Regions from separate parts of the Agromyces sp. NBRC 114283 genome, predicted to be linked through region 1. Evidence: predicted binding sites of a transcription regulator. Region 1 holds the regulator's gene; each other region holds the start of a gene.
What was found. The regulator HrcA, encoded in region 1, represses chaperone genes, less so after heat shock. The targets are predictions, from matches to a motif close to TTNGCACTCGNNNNNNNCGAGTGCNAA.

Region 2: a site for HrcA is predicted at 1,626-1,652, ahead of groES (co-chaperone GroES). Genes of this name have one in related genera too.
Region 3: a site for HrcA is predicted at 4,942-4,968, ahead of groL (chaperonin GroEL). Genes of this name have one in related genera too.

Annotation. Positions count from the first base shown of each region.
Region 1 is NZ_BSQP01000001.1:2,534,639-2,541,000, reverse strand. Features, by position in the region: gene lepA (translation elongation factor 4) at 1-672, shown strand, start outside; gene QSJ60_RS12270 (DUF1990 domain-containing protein) at 683-1,327, shown strand; gene hemW (radical SAM family heme chaperone HemW) at 1,331-2,554, shown strand; gene QSJ60_RS12260 (DUF4870 domain-containing protein) at 2,634-3,053, opposite strand; gene QSJ60_RS12255 (DUF4870 domain-containing protein) at 3,189-3,596, opposite strand; gene hrcA (heat-inducible transcriptional repressor HrcA) at 3,778-4,800, shown strand; gene dnaJ (molecular chaperone DnaJ) at 4,857-5,957, shown strand; gene QSJ60_RS12240 (16S rRNA (uracil(1498)-N(3))-methyltransferase) at 5,959-6,362, shown strand, end outside.
Region 2 is NZ_BSQP01000001.1:1,408,288-1,414,649, reverse strand. Features, by position in the region: gene rarD (EamA family transporter RarD) at 151-1,053, opposite strand; gene groES (co-chaperone GroES) at 1,241-1,537, opposite strand; gene QSJ60_RS06920 (class I SAM-dependent methyltransferase) at 1,695-2,885, shown strand; gene QSJ60_RS06915 (hypothetical protein) at 2,903-3,265, opposite strand; gene QSJ60_RS06910 (DUF4190 domain-containing protein) at 3,532-4,215, opposite strand; gene QSJ60_RS06905 (DUF4190 domain-containing protein) at 4,271-4,672, opposite strand; gene tsaD (tRNA (adenosine(37)-N6)-threonylcarbamoyltransferase complex transferase subunit TsaD) at 4,811-5,863, opposite strand; gene rimI (ribosomal protein S18-alanine N-acetyltransferase) at 5,860-6,362, opposite strand, start outside.
Region 3 is NZ_BSQP01000001.1:1,542,029-1,548,390, forward strand. Features, by position in the region: gene QSJ60_RS07500 (DsbA family protein) at 1-588, shown strand, start outside; tRNA gene QSJ60_RS07505 (tRNA-Thr) at 717-789, shown strand; gene QSJ60_RS07510 (hypothetical protein) at 971-1,180, shown strand; gene QSJ60_RS07515 (DMT family transporter) at 1,313-2,344, shown strand; gene QSJ60_RS07520 (nitroreductase family protein) at 2,349-2,897, opposite strand; gene msrB (peptide-methionine (R)-S-oxide reductase MsrB) at 2,900-3,301, opposite strand; gene QSJ60_RS07530 (DUF3263 domain-containing protein) at 3,571-3,861, shown strand; gene QSJ60_RS07535 (LytR C-terminal domain-containing protein) at 3,890-4,435, shown strand; gene QSJ60_RS07540 (cold-shock protein) at 4,615-4,818, shown strand; gene groL (chaperonin GroEL) at 5,011-6,362, shown strand, end outside.

The DNA of each region.
Region 1 (6,362 bases):
ACCGTCACGAACCCGAGCGAGTTCCCCACCGGGGCGAAGATCGCGGAGGTGCGCGAGCCGATGGTGAAGGCCGCGATCCTCGCGCCGAAGGACTACGTCGGCACGATCATGGAGCTCTGCCAGTCTCGTCGCGGCACCCTGCTCGGCATGGAGTACCTCGGCGAGGACCGCGTCGAGATCCGCTACGACATGCCGCTCGGCGAGATCGTGTTCGACTTCTTCGACCAGCTGAAGTCGAAGACCGCCGGCTACGCCTCGCTCGACTACGAGCCCTCCGGCGATCAGGCCGCCGACCTGGTGAAGGTCGACATCCTGCTGCAGGGCGAGCAGGTCGACGCGTTCAGCGCGATCGTGCACCGCGACAAGGCCTACGCGTACGGGGTGCTGATGACCGGGCGGCTCCGCGAGCTCATCCCGCGCCAGCAGTTCGAGGTGCCGATCCAGGCGGCGATCGGCGCCCGCATCATCGCGCGCGAGTCCATCCGGGCGATGCGCAAGGACGTGCTGGCGAAGTGCTACGGCGGCGACATCAGCCGCAAGCGCAAGCTCCTCGAGAAGCAGAAGGAGGGCAAGAAGCGCATGAAGATGGTCGGGCGCGTCGAGGTCCCCCAGGAGGCGTTCATCGCCGCGCTCTCGGGAGACACCGAGTCCAAGGACTCCAAGAAGAAGTAGGGAGCGCGTCATGAAGCGACGGAGCTCGTTCACCGACCAGTCGGTGACGTACGGGGCGATCGGGGCCACGCAGGCCCCCGACCTCCTGCGCTACCCGCCGGAGGGCTACCGCCCAGCGGAGGACAGCGTGAAGATCGGCTCGGGGCGGGAGCGCTTCGACAAGGCCGCGGAAGAGCTGATGACGTGGGGCATCCAGCGGGGGGCCGGATTCGAGGTCCTCGACGTCACCGCCGGTACCGGCACCCAGTACACCGGCATCGCCTACGACGTCGAGGGCGTGCCCGCCGCCGGCGCCCAGCCGCACACCGAGCAGCGCTTCGCGGCCGACGGCACGCCGTACCTCGCCGCGGGGATGACGGCGACGCTCCGCTCGCAGCGCCGCTTCGGGCACCACGACACCCACGTGCTCGTCGTCTACGTGATCGACGAGCCCGACCGCATCGGTTTCGCCTACGGCACCACCGCCGACGGCGAGGAGAGCGGCGAGGAGTCGTTCGTGCTCGAGCGCCGCGAGGACGACAGCGTGTGGCTGACGATCCGTTCGGTGCTGCAGACGGCGGGCGGCGCGCGCGCCGTCGTCGCCCCGGCCGTGCGCCGGCGCCGGCGCGAGCTCACCCAGCGGGAGCTGCGCGCGCTGCACCCCGCCTTCGTCTGAGCCGTGGCCGGACCGCTGCCGATCGGCGACCCCGCACCGTCTGACGGGCTGCTGCCCGCGCAGGCGGCCGACGGCGCAGCCGAGCGCGCGCTCGGGCTCTACGTGCACGTGCCCTTCTGCCGGGTGCGCTGCGGGTACTGCGATTTCAACACCTACACGGCGACCGAGCTGCGCGGGGTCGCGCAGGCCGACTACGCCGCGCAGGCGATCGGCGAGCTGCGCTTCGGCGCGGCGGCGCTCGAGGCATCCGGTCTGGCGCCGCGCGAGCTCAGCACGGTGTTCTTCGGCGGCGGCACCCCGACGCTCCTGCCCGCCGCTCAGCTGGTCGAGATGCTCGCGGCCGCGCGCCGCGAGTTCGGGATCCGGCCTGGCGCCGAGGTGACGACCGAGGCGAACCCGGACTCGGTGGACGCCGCGTACCTCGCCGAGCTGCGCGACGGCGGCTTCACCCGGGTGTCGTTCGGCATGCAGTCGGCGGTGCCGAGCGTGCTCGCCACGCTCGACCGCACGCACGACCCCGAGCGCGTGCCGCTCGTCGTCGCCTGGGCGCGCGACGCGGGGCTCGACGTCAGCCTCGACCTGATCTACTCGACCCCGGGGGAGCGGCTGGCCGACTGGCGTAGGAGCCTCGAGGCCGCGATCGCCGCTTCGCCCGATCACCTGAGCGCCTACTCGCTCATCGTCGAGGACGGCACGAAGCTCGCCCGCCAGGTGCGCCGCGGCGAGCTCGCCGCGCCCGACGACGACCTCGCCGCCGACATGTACGAGCTCGCCGACGAGCTGCTCGCCGAGGCGGGATTCGGCTGGTACGAAGTGAGCAACTGGGCGCGCGGCGACGAGCACCGCTCGCGGCACAACCTCGGCTACTGGCGCGGCGACGACTGGTGGGGCGTCGGGCCCGGCGCGCACAGCCACGTCGGCGGCGTGCGCTGGTGGAACGCGAAGCACCCGGCCGCGTACGCGGACCGCATCGCGGCCGGCGTCTCTCCGGCGGTCGGCCGGGAGACCCTCGACGCGGCGACCCGGGAGACCGAGCGGGTGCTGCTCGGCACGCGCATCCGCGAGGGGCTCGAGATCGCGACGCTCCCCGAGTCCGGGCGCGCGGCGGTCGCCGGCCTCATCGCCGACGAGCTCGTCGAGCCGAGGGCGGCGCTCTCGGGCCGGCTGACCCTCACGCGCCGCGGCCGGCTGCTCGCCGACGCCGTGGTCCGGCGGCTGCTCGACTGAGCCCGGGTGGCGCCCGTCGGGCCGGAACGCCGAATCGCCCGCCTCCGCGGGGGAGACGGGCGATTCGAGGATGCGGTGATCAGCTCACGAACTTGATCGACATCGGGTAGACGTAGGGCTGGCCCTGGTTCGCCTTGATGGCCGCGATGATGCTGAACACGATCACCAGCACCCAGACCGCGGCGAGGATGAAGATGCCGATGATGACGATCGTCAGGATGCCGCCGACGATGTTCGCGATGAGCATGGTGAGCTGGAAGTTCAGCGCCGTCGCGGTGTGCGCGCGCACGAACGGGCCCTTGTCCTTCAGCAGCAGGTAGCCGAGCAGCGCCGGGATGAAGCTGAAGAAGATGCCGCCGACGTGCACGAGCGTCGCCCAGAGCTTCTCGTCGGCCGGGTTGAGCGGCTGCGCCTGCTGGTAGGGGTTTCCGGGCGGCGGCGTGGGCGGGCCGGGAGGCGGCGGAGTGGGCGGGGTCGGTGGGGTGGGCACGTCGGTCATGGAAGGCCTCCTGGCTGCACCGCCTGCGCGGTGGGATGGTCGGACGCCTCCATGGTGGCAGAAACGGCGCGCCGGACGGAAGGGCCCGTCCGGCGCGCCGCCGGTGCTGCTGCGGCCTGGAGCGGCCGGGTTCAACTACTTGATGAGTCGGAGCGCGAAGGGGTAGCGGTAGTGCTGGCCGTCCTTCACGCGCAGGAAGGCGATGATCGAGAAGACGATGGAGATCACCCAGACGGCGAGCGAGATGAGGCCGCCGATGAGGATGATCGAGAGCACGGCGCCGATCACGTAGCCGATGAGCATCGTGATCTGGAAGTTCAGCGCCTCCTTCGCCTCGACGTTGGTGAACTGGCCGCGGTCCTTGAAGACGAGCCAGATGATGAGCGAGGGCAGGAAGCCGAGGATGCCGCCGAGGTGGGCGAACGAGGCCCACTGGATGTCCTGGTCCTGCGGGAGCGGCCCGGCGCTGGCGGCCGGCTGCGGGGGGACGGGCTGCTGGGGCGGCACGTTCGGGTCGGGCGTCGGTGCGTTGGGGTCGGTCATGGCGATGCCTTTCGGGGCTGGGGATCGGCCGCGGCTCGTGCTGACCCGTTCGGGGGACGGCTCGCGGACTCGGGATCACCGTAGCGCCGCGCCTGGGGCGTCGCAATGCCTGAGGCGCAGGATGTCGCGGTAGGATTGGCACTCCGAGAAGACGAGTGCCAATCGACGGGAGGTGGGGCAGATGGTCTCCGATCGAGGGCTCGCCGTGCTCCGCGCGATCGTGCAGGACTACGTGGCCTCCCGCGAGCCGGTCGGCTCCAAGACGATCGTCGAGCGGCATGCCTTCGGGGTCTCCGCCGCGACGATCCGCAACGACATGGCCCTCCTCGAGGAGGAGGAGCTGATCGCGGCCCCGCACACCTCGTCCGGGCGCATCCCGACCGACAAGGGGTACCGCGTCTTCGTCGACCAGCTGAGCGAGCTGCGGCCGCTGAGCCAGGCGCAGCGGCACGCCATCGAGACCTTCCTCGGCGAATCGAGCGACCTCGACGAGCTGCTGGCCCGCACCGTGCGCCTGATCGCCCAGCTCACCAACCAGCTCGCCGTGGTGCAGTACCCGAGCTTCGCGAGCTCGCGGGTGCGTCACGTCGAACTCGTAGCGCTCGCACCCGACCGGGTGCTCTGCATCCTCATCACCGACTCCGGACAGGTCGAGCAGCGGGTCGCCGAGCTCGGCTCGCCGGTCGACGAGGAGACCCTCGCCGCGCTCCGGGCGCGCTTCAATGGGCTGGCCGCCGGGCGCACTCTCGCCGAGGCCGCCCAGGCGCTGTCGGGCGAGGTGCCCGCCGTCGACCCTCGCCACGCGCAGGTGCCGCACACCCTCGCGACCACCCTGGCCGAGCAGGCCCGGGTGCAGCGCGGCGATCGCCTCGTCGTGGCGGGAGCGGCGAACCTCGTGCGCACCGAGCAGGACTTCCCGGGCTCCATCCTCGGCGTCATCGAGGCCATCGAGGAGCAGGTCGTGCTGCTGAAGCTCTTCGGCGAGATGGCCTCCGACCAGCACGGCGTCGCCGTCAGCATCGGCCGCGAGAACGCGCCGTTCGGCCTCGCCGAGACCTCGGTCGTCGCGAGCTCGTTCGCGGTCGCCGGCCGCGACGTGTCGCGGCTCGGCGTCGTCGGCCCGACGCGCATGGACTACACCACGAGCATGGCGGCGGTCCGCGCGGTCGCGCGCTACCTCTCCCGCACGCTCGGCGAGCACTGACCCGCCGCCGTCATCGACCAGCCTCACCCGGCACCCATCGAAAGGAACCGCCCTCCGTGGCAGACCACTACGAGGTCCTCGGCGTCTCCCGCGACGCCACCCCTGACGAGATCAAGAAGGCCTACCGCCGGCTCGCCCGCGAGCTGCACCCCGACGTGAACCCGGGCGCCGAGGCGTCCGAGCGCTTCAAGGAGGTCACGCACGCCTACGACGTGCTGTCCGACCCGAAGCAGCGCCAGCAGTACGACCTCGGCGGGCAGGGCGGATTCGGCGGCCAAGCCGGCTTCGGCGGCTTCGGCGACATCTTCGAGACCTTCTTCGGCGGCGGCCAGCAGAGCCGAGGCCCCCGCTCGCGGCGCGAACGCGGGCAGGACGCGCTGATCCGCGTCGAGCTCGGCCTCGAGGAGGTCATCTTCGGCACGCACCGCGAGCTCGAGGTCGACACGGCCGTGGTCTGCGAGACGTGCCACGGCAGCTGCTGCGCCCCCGGCACCTCGCCCGTCACGTGCGACATCTGCCACGGCACGGGGCAGATCCAGCGCACCGTGCGCTCGCTGCTCGGCAACGTCGTGACGGCGAGCCCGTGCGGCTCCTGCCGCGGCTACGGCACGATCATCGCCACGCCCTGCGTCACCTGCCAGGGGCAGGGGCGCGTCCGCGCGCGTCGCACGGTGCCGGTGGACATCCCCGCCGGCGTCGACACGGGCCTCCGGCTGCAGATGCCGGGCTCCGGCGAGGCCGGCCCCGCGGGCGGCCCGAACGGCGACCTCTACCTCGAGATGAAGGTGAAGACGCACGAGGTCTTCAGTCGCGACGGCGACGACCTGCTCTGCACGCTCGAGGTCGCGATGACCGACGCCGTGCTCGGCACGAGCACCACGGTGCACGCCCTCGACGGCGACGTCGAGCTCGAGCTGAAGCCGGGCCTGCAGTCGGGCGAGGTGCTGACCGTGAAGGACCGCGGCGTCACCCGCCTTCGCGGCAACGGACGCGGCGACCTGCGGATCGGCGTGCACGTGCTCACCCCGACCAAGCTCTCCGGCAAGGAGCGCGAGCTGATCGAGAAGCTCGCCGCCTCGCGCAAGCAGAAGGCGCCGGAGCTCTCGCACTTCCAGCAGGGGCTCTTCGCGAAGCTCCGCGACCGGTTCCTCGGCTGAGATGGCGAGCCTCTACCTCGACGAGGGCGCGGAGCTGGCGGCGGTCGCCGCCGGCGACGTCGTGCGGCTCGGCGGTCCGGAGGCGCGCCACGCCGTCCAGGTCGCCCGCGTGCGCCTCGGGGAGCGGATCTCGATCGGCGACGGGCGCGGCACGGTCGTGACGGGCCCGGTGCTCGAGAGCGGTCAGGGCGAGCTCACGATGGAGGTCGCCGAGCTCGCGCGCGAGCAGCCGGCGACGCCCGCGCTCGTGCTCGTGCAGGCCCTCGCGAAGGGCGACCGCGACGAGCTCGCCGTCCAGGCGGCCACCGAGCTCGGCGTCGACCGCATCGTGCCCTGGGCCGCGGCGCGCTCCGTCTCGCGCTGGGAGGGCGCGAAGGCCGAGAAGGGGCGGCAGCGCTGGGCGAC
Region 2 (6,362 bases), 1.1 Mb from region 1:
ACGCCGTGGTCTTGACAGTATTGCCCGGCCAACCTGGAAACAAGGGATGCCGGTCACAACCGCGTAACACCGCGTTCATCGTGCCTGCGCCGACTTCGGGACCCGTTCCGACGCAGCATCCGTGCGCCGCGGCGCCTTCGGGCGCTCGGATCAGACGGGCTCGGGAACGAGCTTGCGGGCCGCCCTGGCGTTCCGCACGAGGTCGATCGTCAGCACGACGAGGGCGACCCAGACGAGGGCGAAGCCGATCCAGCGTTCGAGCGGCATCGGCTCGCGCAGGATGAGCACGCCGACGAGGAACTGGATGAACGGGGCGAAATACTGGATGAAGCCGAGGTGGATGAGCGGAAGCCGGCGCGAGGCGGCGGCGAACAGCAGCAGCGGCACCGCGGTCACGGCGCCGGCGCAGACCAGGAGCACCGTGTGCCAGGCGCTCACCGTGCCCATCGTCAGCCCGCTCGTGGCGGCGACCCACCAGAGCAGGCCCGCGGCGACGGGCGCGAGCCACAGCGTCTCGAGCGTCAGCCCGGACACGGCGTCGACGCGATGGCCGACGCGCTTCTTGATGAGTCCGTAGAAGCCGAAGGAGAAGGCGAGGACGAGCGCGATCCACGGGAACTGTCCGTGGCCGACCGCGAGCACGACGACCGCGACGATGCTGATGCCGACCGCGACCCACTGCATGACGCTGAGCCGTTCGCGCAGCACGAGCACGCCGAGGAAGACGGTGACGATCGGGTTGATGAAGTAGCCGAGCGCGGCTTCGACGACCTGACCCGACACGGCGGCGTAGACGTAGGTCAGCCAGTTCACGAAGATGAGCACGCCCGCCGCACCCATCGTGAAGAGCACCCGGCGGTCGCGCAGGAGCGCCCAGAACGCGCGCCACCCGCGGGTCACGGCGAGCAGCAGCGCGCAGAAGACGAGCGAGAGCAGGATGCGCCAGGCCACGATCTCGACGGGCCCGCTCGGCGCGAGCGCGATGAAGTAGACCGGCAGGAAGCCCCAGAGCACGTAGGCGGACACGGCGTAGCCGAGCCCCGATCCGCTCAGCGGGGCACGGCCGCTCGAAGCGCGGCCCGCGGATGGTGCGCCGACCGTCTCGGCAGGGCGGTCGGCTGGGCTGTTCACCGGCTCAGCCTACGCCCGGCGGGCGACGTTCCAGGATGCCGCGGGCCCCGGGAACGCGGAACGGCCCGGATGCACGAGGCATCCGGGCCGTTGCGAGCGGTGCTGAAGGTCAGCGGACGACGACCGCGAGGACGTCGCGGGCCGAGAGCACGAGGAACTCGTCGGCGCCAAACTTGACCTCGGTGCCGCCGTACTTCGAGTAGAGCACGCGGTCGCCGACGGCGACGTCGAGCGGCACGCGGTTGCCGTTGTCGTCGATGCGGCCGGGGCCGACGGCGACGACCTCGCCCTCCTGCGGCTTCTCCTTGGCGGTGTCGGGGATGACGAGGCCAGACGCAGTGGTCTGCTCGGCCTCGACCTGCTTGATGACGATGCGATCCTCGAGCGGCTTGATGGAAACCGACACGGTTGACCCCTTTTCTAGATGACGACTGTCTTGGAAGACTGGGTTAGCAGCCTCGGAACGAGAGTGCTAACCAAAGTCTAGGGTGGATCTGGCACTCGTGCAACGTGAGTGCCAGCGGACGGCTCGGGCGGGGAACCCCGGGTGCTAGCGTGGCCGGGTGGATCGCGCCGAACTCGTGGAACTGCTGTCGCCGGAGGGGCTCCGCCTCCTCGACTCGATCGGCGAATGGGACGCGAAGGCCGACGTCGTCAAGACCGTCGCGGCGCTCCGCAAGCAGGGCCACGCGCCCGGCCTCGTGGCGGCCGTGCTGAGCCAGGCCAGGCTGCGCGCGAAGGGGCGGGCGAAGTTCGGCGAGTTCGCCTCCCGCATGCTCTTCACCGAGCCCGGCCTCGAGCAGGCGACGCGACTGAACGTCGCGGCGCTGCACGCGGGTCGCTTCGCGCGCGCCGGGATCACGCACGTCGCCGACCTCGGCTGCGGCATCGGCGGCGACGCCCTCGCCCTCGCCGCGATCGAGCTCGAGGTCACCGCGGCCGACGCCGACGAGGTCACCGCCGCGATCGCCGCCTACAACCTGACCCCGTTCCCGCAGGCGACGGTGCTGCACGCGCGCGCCGAGGAGGTCGCCCTCGGCGGCATCGGCGGCGCCTGGCTCGACCCGGCGCGCCGGGTCACCTCGGGCGGCAGCACCCGGCGGCTGGCGGATGCCTCGGACTACTCGCCGCCGCTCGACTTCGCGTTCGGACTCTCCGAACGGCTCCCCGTCGGCGTGAAGCTCGGCCCGGGCACCGACCGCGGGGTCATCCCGGCGGGCGCAGAGGCGCAGTGGGTCTCGGTCGACGGCGACGTCGTGGAGCTCGCCGTCTGGCTCGGCGCGCTGGCCCGGCCGGGCGTCGGCCGCGCGGCCCTCGTCATCCGCGGCGGCGAGGCGCACGAACTCACCGCCCCGGCGGACAGCCCGGACGAGCCGGTCGGCGAGCTCGGCGCCTACGTCTACGAGCCGGACGGCGGCGTCATCCGCGCCCGCTTGATCGGCGACCTGGCCCGCTCGCTCGACGCGCGCATGCTCTCCGAAGGCATCGCCTACCTGACCGGCGACCGCCTGGTCGAGACGCAGTTCGCCCGCGCATTCCGCGTACTGGAGCGACTGCCGGCGGACGAACGCCAGCTCCGCCGAGAACTCGCGAGCCGCGGCGTCGGCACCCTCGAGATCAAGAAGCGCGGGGTCGACGTGGATCCGGCGGCGCTGCGCACCCGGCTGAAGCTGTCCGGGGCGGCCTCGGCGACGATCATCCTGACCCGCGAGGCCGGCCGCCACATCGCGCTGCTCGTCGAGCGCGCCGACTGAGCCGACGCCCGTCCGGCTCAGCGCGGGAGCGCGCCGAAGACGATCGCGTAGTAGCCGATCCAGACCGCGGAGAACACGAGCCCGCCGACTCCGGTGCCGATGCCGGCGAAGGCGAGCGAGCGGCCGTGCTCCTCACGGCGGAGCCCGAGCACTCCGAAGACGATCGCCGCGAGCGAGACCGGCAGCATCCAGCCCACGAAGAGGGAGGCGATGCCGCCGATGGTGCCGGTGATGACGGAGATCCAGCTGTAGAGCCGCCGTTGCGCCTCGTCGTCGTCCGCGACGTCGACGTGCTCGACCGGCTCCGGCAGCGGCGGACGGTGCACGAGCAGGAGCTGGCCCGTCGACAGCGAGCGCAGCTGCCCGGTGTCGACGGGCACCTCGTACTCCCGCTGCTCGATCGCGGTCGGCGGCTCGTCGAGTCGGCGCGGCTCCGCCGTCGCGGCGCCCGGTGCGCCCTCGTCGTCCGTGCGGCGCCGGCGTCCCGTCGCTCCGCTGAGCGCCTCACGAACGGCGGGCTCGCCGCGGAAGGTGGGCTCCGCGGGCTCGTAGGGCGCGAGCGGCCGGGCGGGGTCGAAGCGCTCAGGGGTCCCGTCGGACGACGGGACCCCTGAGCGATCGTTCGTTTCGGACAGGACGGCTCCGCTCAGTAGCCGTAGCCGCTGCTCGACGCCGCGAGCACGACGAAGAAGATCACGATGCCGATGATCCAGAGCAGGCCGAGCGCGATGCCCACGAACCCGGTGATGAGGCCGGTGAGCCAGAAGCCCTTGGCCGCCGGCTCTTTCTTGCGGCCGAGGAAGCCGAGCACGACGGCCGCGATCGAGAAGAGCGCGCCGAAGCCGTAGAACAGGCTGCCGACGAGACCGAGGATGCCGCCGATCATCGAGATGATGCTCAGCGTCGGCGTCGGTGCCGCCTGGGCGGGCGCGTACGCGGCGTAGCCGGCCTGCGGCTGGCCGTAGGCGGGCTGCTGCGGCTGTCCGTACGGCTGCTGGCCGTATCCCGGCTGCTGCTGGCCGTAGGCCGGCTGCTGACCGTACGCGGGCTGGCCGTAGGGCGGCTGGCCGTACGCCGGGGGCTGCTCGCCGGCGGGCGCGCCGTATGCGGGCGGGGCCGGGGCGGCGGCGGGCGCCTGCTGGGCCCCGTACGCCGGGGCCTCGGTCGTGCCGTACGACGGCGGGGTCGGCGCGGCGGGCGGCTCGGGCGCGGCGGGAGTCGCCGGAGGCTCGGGCGAGGCCGGCGGCTCGGGCGCCGAGGGCACCTCGGGGGTGCCGCCGGCGTTCGGCTCGGGCTCGGCCGGAGTCTGCGGGGTGTTCTGGTCGCTCATGTGCGTGCCTCTCGTGTCGCGCGCGGGACGGGTAGTTCGGAGTCGTGGCCGGCGCTCAGCCGCTGACGCTGACGTTCGACATGGTGGCCGCGGCCGCCACCACGATGATGACCACGATCACCGCGATCACGGAGAGCGCGATGCCGATGTAGCCGATGATGGTGCCGGCGAGCGCGGCGCCGCGGCCCTCCTCGCCGGTCTTCTTGATCTGGCTGAGCGAGATGTGCCCGCAGATGATGCCGACGAGGAAGCCGAAGCCCGTGAGCAGGCCCGCGAGCGAGGCGACCAGCGAGACGACCGCGAGGGTGTTCGTCTTGGCGGGCGCCGGGATGCGCGACTCCTGGTCGACGTAGTTGGGGACGATCGGGTCTTCCGGCGGCGTGGCCGAGGTCGCCATGCCGAAGTCGGCCGACGCCGGCGTGAACGCCGGGTCGGAGTTCTGCCTGGGATCGCTCATCGCTGGCCCTCCTCGTGCTCGGCTGCCCGGTCGCGCCGCTTCGGGCGCAGTTTCCCCCCGAGGCATCCGGCCTCTCCCGAAAGCCTAGCGCGGGCCTCAGCCGCGCGCGAGGGCCGGAGCGCCGCCCCGGCGCCCGCTTCAGGCCTGGATCTCGGTGACCGGCAGCGTCGAATCGGCCCCGAAGCCGAGCGTGGACGGCTCGTGCCCGGCCATGATGAGCTGCGCGCCGAGGGCCGCGATCATCGCGCCGTTGTCGGTGCAGAGCGACAGCGGCGGGATGCGCAGCTCGATCCCGGCCGCCGCCGCGCGTTCGGCTGTGAGCTCGCGCAGCCGGGCGTTCGCGATGACCCCGCCGCCGAGCAGGAGGCGCGGGACGCCGAGCTCGCGGCACGCGTCGACCGCCTTCGCCGTCAGCACGTCGACGACGGCCTCCCGGAAGCTCGCGGCGACGTCGGCGACCGGCACGGGCTCGCCCGCGGCCTCGCGCTGCTCGACCCAGCGGGCGACCGCGGTCTTCAGGCCCGAGAAGCTGAAGTCGTAGCGGTGCCGCTCGAGGTCCTTCGGCTTGGTCAGCCCGCGGGGGAAGCGGATGGCGGCGGGGTCGCCGCCGACCGCGGCACGATCGATCTCGGGGCCGCCCGGGTAGGGCAGGCCGAGCAGCCGGGCCACCTTGTCGAAGGCCTCCCCGGCCGCGTCGTCGATGGTCTCGCCGAGGAGCTCCACGTCGGAGACGAGGTCGCGCACGAGCAGCAGCGAGGTGTGCCCGCCGGAGACGAGCAGGGCGATCGTGGGCGTCTCGAGCGGGGCATCCGTATCGAGCAGATCGGCGCCGACGTGACCGACGAGGTGGTTCACCGCGTAGATCGGCACCCCCAGCGACACGGCGAGCGCCTTCGCGGCGCCGACGCCGACCATGAGCGCGCCGGCGAGTCCCGGTCCGCTCGTGACCGCGACCGCGTCGAGCTCGTCGAGGGACACGGATGCCTCGGCGAGCGCCTGCCGGATCGTCGGCTCGAGCGCCTCCAGATGCGCCCGCGCGGCGACCTCGGGGACGACGCCGCCGTACCTCGCGTGCTCGTCCATGGAGGAGGCGATCGTGTTCGCGAGCAGCTCGGTGCCGCGGACGACGCCGACGCCGGTCTCGTCGCAGCTCGTCTCGATGCCGAGCACGAGCGGGGCGCTGCGGTTCACGACTGGGTCTCCTCGATCGGGTCGGCCGGGCGGGCGTCGGCCGGGCGGGTGACGGGCTGGGGCACCTCGAGGCGCATCAGCACCGCGTCGACGCCGTTGCGGTAGTAGCGCGGCCGCACGCCGAGCTCCGTGAAGCCGAGGGACGCGTACAGGCCGCGGGCGACCGGGTTGTCGGCGCGCACTTCGAGGAAGACGTGGACCGCCTCGCGGCGGCGCGCCTCGGCGATGAGCGCCTGCATGAGCACGCGGCCGAGGCCGGCGCCCCGGTGGGCCGGCTCGACGGCGATCGTCTGGATGTCGCCCTGCCCGCTCCCCCGCGGTGCGAGCAGCCCGGCGTAGCCGAAGACCGCGTCGGGCGCGGCATCCGCGTCGGTCTCACCGTCGACCGCGACCAGGTAATAGCCGTGCTCGCTCGCGAGCTCGCGGCGCATCGCGTCCTCGGGCCAGGCGTCGTCGGTGAACGTGTCGCGCTCGAGCCGCATGATCGCGCCGAGGTCGT
Region 3 (6,362 bases), 990 kb from region 1:
ATCGTGACCTACATCGACTACCTCTGCCCCTACTGCGGCCAGTTCGAGCAGACGAACCGCGAGGCGATCAAGACGATGGTGGAGCAGGGCGCCGCCACGCTCGAGGTGCACCCGATCGCGATCCTCACGAACCGCTCGGCGGGCACCCAGTACTCGCTCCGCGCCGCGAACGCGGCCGCCTGCGTCGCGGACCTCTCGCCCGAGAACTTCCTCGACTTCAACGACGCGCTCTTCGACAACCAGCCCGCCGAGGGCTCGACCGGCCTGAGCAACGACGACATCAAGAAGCTGGCCGAGCAGGCAGGCGTCGGCTCGCTGTCCAAGGTCGAGAAATGCATCGACGACGTGCAGTTCAAGAGCTGGGTGCAGGACGCCACGAACCGCGCGCTGAGCGGCCCGCTGCCGAACACCACCGAGGTCGAGTCCGTGAAGGGCACCCCGACGGTGCTCGTGAACGGCAAGCAGTACACGGGCTCGCTCTCGGAGCCGACCGAGTTCCAGGCCTTCGTCACGCAGGCGGCGAGCCAGAGCTTCACGAACTCGACGCCGAGCCCCAGCGAGACGCCCACCCCGACGCCCGCGCAGTAGCGCCCGCGTCGAGGCATCCGCCTTCGAACGGCCCGTCCCCGCACTTCGCGGAGGCGGGCCGTTCGGCGTCCGAGCCCGGCGCGGGCGCCGACGAGGCCCGCCGCTAGGATGGGCATGGTCACCCGCACGCCGGCTTGGCGCAATTGGTAGCGCACCGTACTTGTAATACGGGGGTTGCAGGTTCAAGTCCTGTAGCCGGCACTGGAACGGCCCGGAGCAGGCGTCCCGCCGCCTCCGGGCGGTCGTTCGACGCGTTCTGCGCCCTGACGTCTTCCTGCGTGTCCGCCCTGAAGTATTGCGTCACTTACGGCGCCGAAACCTCAGTCGATGCAGACTGGATCGTCCCTGATCCGGTTTCTCCCCCGAGAGAGCGATTCGCCCGATGTCACAGCACCGTCCCTATCTCGTCCATGCCTGGCCGGAACATCGCTGGTGGGTGGTCTCCGTGCCGGACCTCGACGCGTTCGCGCAGGTGCAGCGCCGCGAGGAGCTCGAGATCGCGGCGAGCGAGCTGATCGCCGAGTGGGCGCCGCGTTCACGGCAGAACGCCGAGTACACCCTCGAGGTGCTGGACGGTCCGCCCGGCGGATGAGCAGCTCATCCAGGTGGATCGGCCGAGGCGCAACCGGGGGCTAGGCTCGTTCTGGTTTCGGCTTCCTCGTTCCCGTGCGCCGGGATCAGCGGGAATCTGCGGGTACTCGACGGGCAAGGAAAGGGCGGGCACGTGGCCTCCAGCGACCGTTCTCAGCCCGAGGCCGCCGATCTCCCGGCCCGCCCAGCCGCCCACCCGCACCTCGAGCGCGGCCAGCTTCCGGTGATCCTCGCGCTCGTCATCGCGGTCGCCGCGGGCGCGCTCACCGCGGTGCAATCGCGCATCAACGGCGAGTTCGCCCGCGTGGTCGGCGACCCGTACACGGCCGCGGCGATCTCGTTCGGCAGCGGGTTGCTGATCCTCTCCCTCGCGATGTGCGTCTGGAAACCGGGTCGGGTCGGCCTCGGCCGGGTCCGCGAGGCGCTCTCCGATCGGCGGCTCGCCTGGTGGATGCTGCTCGGCGGGCTCGCCGGCGCGTGGTTCGTGACGACCCAGGGGCTCTCCGCTGCGACGCTCGGCGTGGCGCTGTTCACCGTCGCGATCGTCGCGGGGCAGACGGTCGGAGGCATCCTCTTCGACCTCATCGGGCTGGGACCCGGCGGCCGTCGTCGGCTGACGCCCACCCGCGTGCTCGGCGCCGTCCTCGCGCTCGGGGCGATCGCCTGGGCCGTCTCCGCCCAGCTCGCGCACGACGTGCCGCTGCTGCTGATGCTGCTGCCGTTCACCGCCGGCGTCGGCGTCGGCTGGCAGCAGGCGGTCAACGGGCGCGTCAAGCAGGCCGCGGGGAGCGCCCTGACGGCCACGTTCGGCAACTTCCTCGGCGGAACGATCGCGCTCGTCGTCGCGGCGCTCGTGCACGGCGCCGTCGCCGGGTTCCCGGCGCTCCCCGGCACGTGGTGGCTCTACCTCGGCGGCGCGCTCGGCTGCGTGTTCATCGCGGCGCAGGCGGCCGTCGTCCGCACGATCGGCGTGCTGCTGCTCGCCCTGTGCGGGGTGGCGGGGCAGCTCGCCGCCGCCCTCGCGCTCGACCTCCTCCTGCCGACCGCGGAGCGCCCCCTGGAGCTCGCCACTGTCGGCGGGACCGTGCTGGCGCTCGTCGCGGTGCTCGTCGCCAGCATCCGCTGGTCGCGGCACGCCCACGCGGCGAAGGACGGCGCTGAGTAGCGGCTCAGCCGCGCGATTCGAACCGTTCGGCGACCCCGGGGTCGCGCCGCTCCGGCCGGGGCTCCTCGGGGCGGCCGCCGACGTACAGCCAGCCGAGCAGCAGCTCGCCGTCGGCGAGCCCGTGGAACTCGGCGACGGCCGTGTCGCGGGTGTAGGGGCCGGAGCGCCACATGACGCCCCAGCCCGCCTCGTCCAGCAGCAGGCTCAGCACATGGGCGACGCCGGAGGCGACGGCCTCCTGCTCCCAGGCGTGCACCTTGAAGTGCGGGCGCGTCGTCGCGACGACCGCGACGAGCAGCGGCGCGCGCAGCGGCTTCGCCGCGACCTTGCCCGGGTCGGCGCCCCGGGCCGCGGCGGCCTCGCCGAGCGCCCGGCCGAGCCCTGCGCGGGCGTCGCCGCGGAGGGCGATCACCCGCCAGGGCGCCAGGGAGCCGTGATCGGCCACGCGGCCTGCGGCCTCGAGCAGTGCGAGCAGTTCGGCGTCGTCGGGCGCGCGCTCGGTCACCTTGGGGGAGGAGCGGCGCCGGAGCGCCGCCTCCCTCGCGGAGCCCACGCTCAGGATTCCGGCGTGAAGTCGAGCGCGATCGAGTTCATGCAGTAGCGATCGCCGGTCGGAGTGCCGAAACCGTCGGGGAAGACGTGCCCGAGGTGGGACCCGCAGCTCGCGCAGCGCACCTCGGTGCGCACCATGCCGAGGCTCGTGTCCTCGATCAGCTCGACCGCCTCCGGGCGGACGGACTCGTAGAAGCTCGGCCATCCGCAGCCGGAGTCGAACTTCGTGCCGCTCTTGAACAGTTCGGCGCCGCACGCCGCGCACTGGTAGACGCCTGCGCGGTGCTCGTCGAGCAGCTCGCCCGTCCACGGGCGCTCGGTCGCCGCCTCGCGCAGCACGGAGTACTGCTCGGCGTCGAGCTCCTGGCGCCACTGCTCGTCGCTCTTGTCGACCCGATAGCTCATTCTCGGAATCCTCTCGATTCGTTCCGCGCCGGGCGGACCCGCGAGCCGGGGGTGGCTCGCGCGATCGCCGCCAGCTCCATCGTGGCAGGCTCGGCGCGCCGGACAAACCCGGCACGGTCATACAACGTGCGGGAGTCCGGGGCTGTTCCCGGCGTTTCGTCGACCGGCGGATGCCGAACACACGCCGCGCGCGCGGCATCCTCCCGGCGGCCCGACCCTAGGATGTGCTTCGAGGCGCGCACCGCGCGGCGAGAGCTGGAGGCGAGACGATGGGCGCAAGCGGCACGACGGGCGCGGACGCCGCGCTCGACGACCGCTCCGTGCGCATCCTCGCCTTCGAGGCGCGGGCCTGGCCGGACGCGGATGCCAAGGGCGAGGCCATCCGCACCGAGCTCGGCCTCAGCGGCGCCAGGTACTACCGGCTGCTCAGCGGCATCATCGAGCAGCCCGCCGCGCTGCGTCACGACCCGCTCCTCGTGAACCGCCTCCTGCGCCTGCGCGACGCCCGCGTCGCCGCCCGGGCGCACCGGACTCCCACGCCCGGCCGGACGCTCGACTGAGCGCGGCCCCGACGAACGAACTGGACCCATGGCGCAGAACTTCCCTCGCGATCGCTTCGACAGTCTGCCGAACGGCATCGACCGCGTCGGCGCGCATCGAGCTCCCTCGCGACGCGGTCGCGCGTGGATCGGCTTCGGGATCGCCGCGCTCGCCACGGTGCTGCTCGTCGCCGGCGGCATCATCTGGCTCATGGTGTTCAACGGGCGGCTGAACTTCGCGGAGCCCTCGACGCCGCCGCAGACCGAGCAGCCCGTGGAGACCGCTCCGCCGACGATCGCCCCCGAGGTGCCGGTGCTCGTGCTGAACGGCACGGACGTGTCCGGGCTCGCGAGCACCGCCTCCGACGTCCTGCAGGGCGCCGGGGTGCCCGTGGCCTCCGCGGCGAACGCGAGCGACAGCAGTTTCCAGACGACGACCGTCTACTACGCGAGCCCCGAGCTCGAGGGCGCCGCGCGTGGCGTGCTCGGCGCGCTCGGGGTGGGCGACGTCGGCCTCGACCCCTCCATCGCGGAGACGGGCGGCACGATCACCGTGGTGCTCGGCGCGGACTACGCGGCCGCGGTCGGCGGGTAGCCGGGATCGGTCGGCAGCTCCCGGGATGCGACGCGGTCTCGCCGCTCGAAGCGGAGAATCGTTGCCATTCCGCGATCTTTTCTCCGCTCCCGGCTCTTGTGCGCCCCGGCGTGCATCTGTGAGCATGCTGAGCCGACGCGCAACTCCGCCGTCGTTCGAATGCAAATCTGGGAGCAAGCATGGCGAACGGGACCGTCAAGTGGTTCAACGCTGAGAAGGGGTACGGCTTCATCACGGTCGACGGGGGTGGGCAGGACGTGTTCGTCCACTACTCCGCGATCGAGATGAGCGGGTACAAGGTACTCGAGGAGGGCCAGCAGGTCGCCTTCGAGCTCGGCACCGGATCGAAGGGGCCGCAGGCCGAATCGGTCCGCGCCGTCTGAATCACGACTGTTCCAGAACGCGCTCCCGGTCGGCGGGGGCGCGTTCTGTCGTGCGCGCCGGCTGAGGGCCGGGCGCGCGTGCCGCTCGCCTTGCACTCTCGAACGCAGAGTGCCAGAATCGTCTTAGCACTCGTTCGTTTCGAGTGCTAACCACCATTCTTTTGACGTCCGTGAAGGGACGAGAGGAAACTCATGGCAAAGATCATCGCTTTCGACGAGGAAGCCCGTCGTGGGCTCGAGCGCGGCCTGAACACGCTCGCCGACGCGGTCAAGGTCACCCTCGGCCCGCGCGGCCGCAACGTGGTCCTCGAGAAGAAGTGGGGCGCCCCCACGATCACGAACGACGGTGTCTCGATCGCCAAGGAGATCGAGCTCGACGACCCGTACGAGAAGATCGGTGCGGAGCTCGTCAAGGAGGTCGCCAAGAAGACCGACGACGTCGCCGGTGACGGCACGACCACCTCGGTCGTCCTCGCCCAGGCGCTCGTGCGCGAGGGCCTCCGCAACGTCGCCGCCGGCGCCGACCCCATCTCGCTGAAGCGCGGCATCGAGAAGGCCGTCTCGGCCGTCTCGGAGGAGCTCCTCGCCGCCGCGAAGGAGATCGAGACCAAGGACGAGATCGCCGCCACCGCGTCGATCTCCGCCGCCGACCCCCAGATCGGTGAGATCATCGCCGAGGCGATCGACAAGGTCGGCAAGGAGGGCGTCGTCACCGTCGAGGAGTCGAACACCTTCGGCACCGAGCTCGAGCTCACCGAGGGCATGCGCTTCGACAAGGGCTACCTGTCGGCGTACTTCGTCACCGACCCCGAGCGCCAGGAAGCGGTCTTCGAGGACCCGTACATCCTCATCGCGAACAGCAAGGTCTCCAACATCAAGGACCTGCTGCCCATCGTCGACAAGGTGATCCAGACCGGCAAGCAGCTGCTCATCATCGCCGAGGACGTCGACGGCGAGGCGCTCGCGACCCTGATCGTCAACAAGGTCCGCGGCATCTTCAAGTCGGTTGCCGTCAAGGCCCCCGGCTTCGGCGACCGGCGCAAGGCCCAGCTGCAGGACATCGCCATCCTCACCGGTGGCCAGGTCATCAGCGAAGAGCTCGGCCTCAAGCTCGAGAACGTCACGCTCGACCTGCTCGGTCAGGCGCGCAAGGTCGTCATCACCAAGGACGAGACGACCATCGTCGAGGGTGCCGGCGACGCCGAGCAGATCGCCGGTCGCGTCGCGCAGATCCGCCAGGAGATCGAGAACACCGACTCCGACTACGACCGCGAGAAGCTCCAGGAGCGCCTCGCCAAGCTCGCCGGCGGCGTCGCCGTCATCAAGGCGGGCGCGGCGACCGAGGTCGAGCTCAAGGAGCGCAAGCACCGCATCGAGGACGCCGTCCGCAACGCGAAGGCCGCCGTCGAGGAGGGCATCGTCGCGGGTGGTGGCGTCGCCCTCATCCAGGCCGGCAAGGCTGCGTTCGAGAAGCTCGAGCTCGTCGGCGACGAGGCGACCGGTGCGAACATCGTCAAGGTCGCGATCGAGGCGCCGCTCAAGCA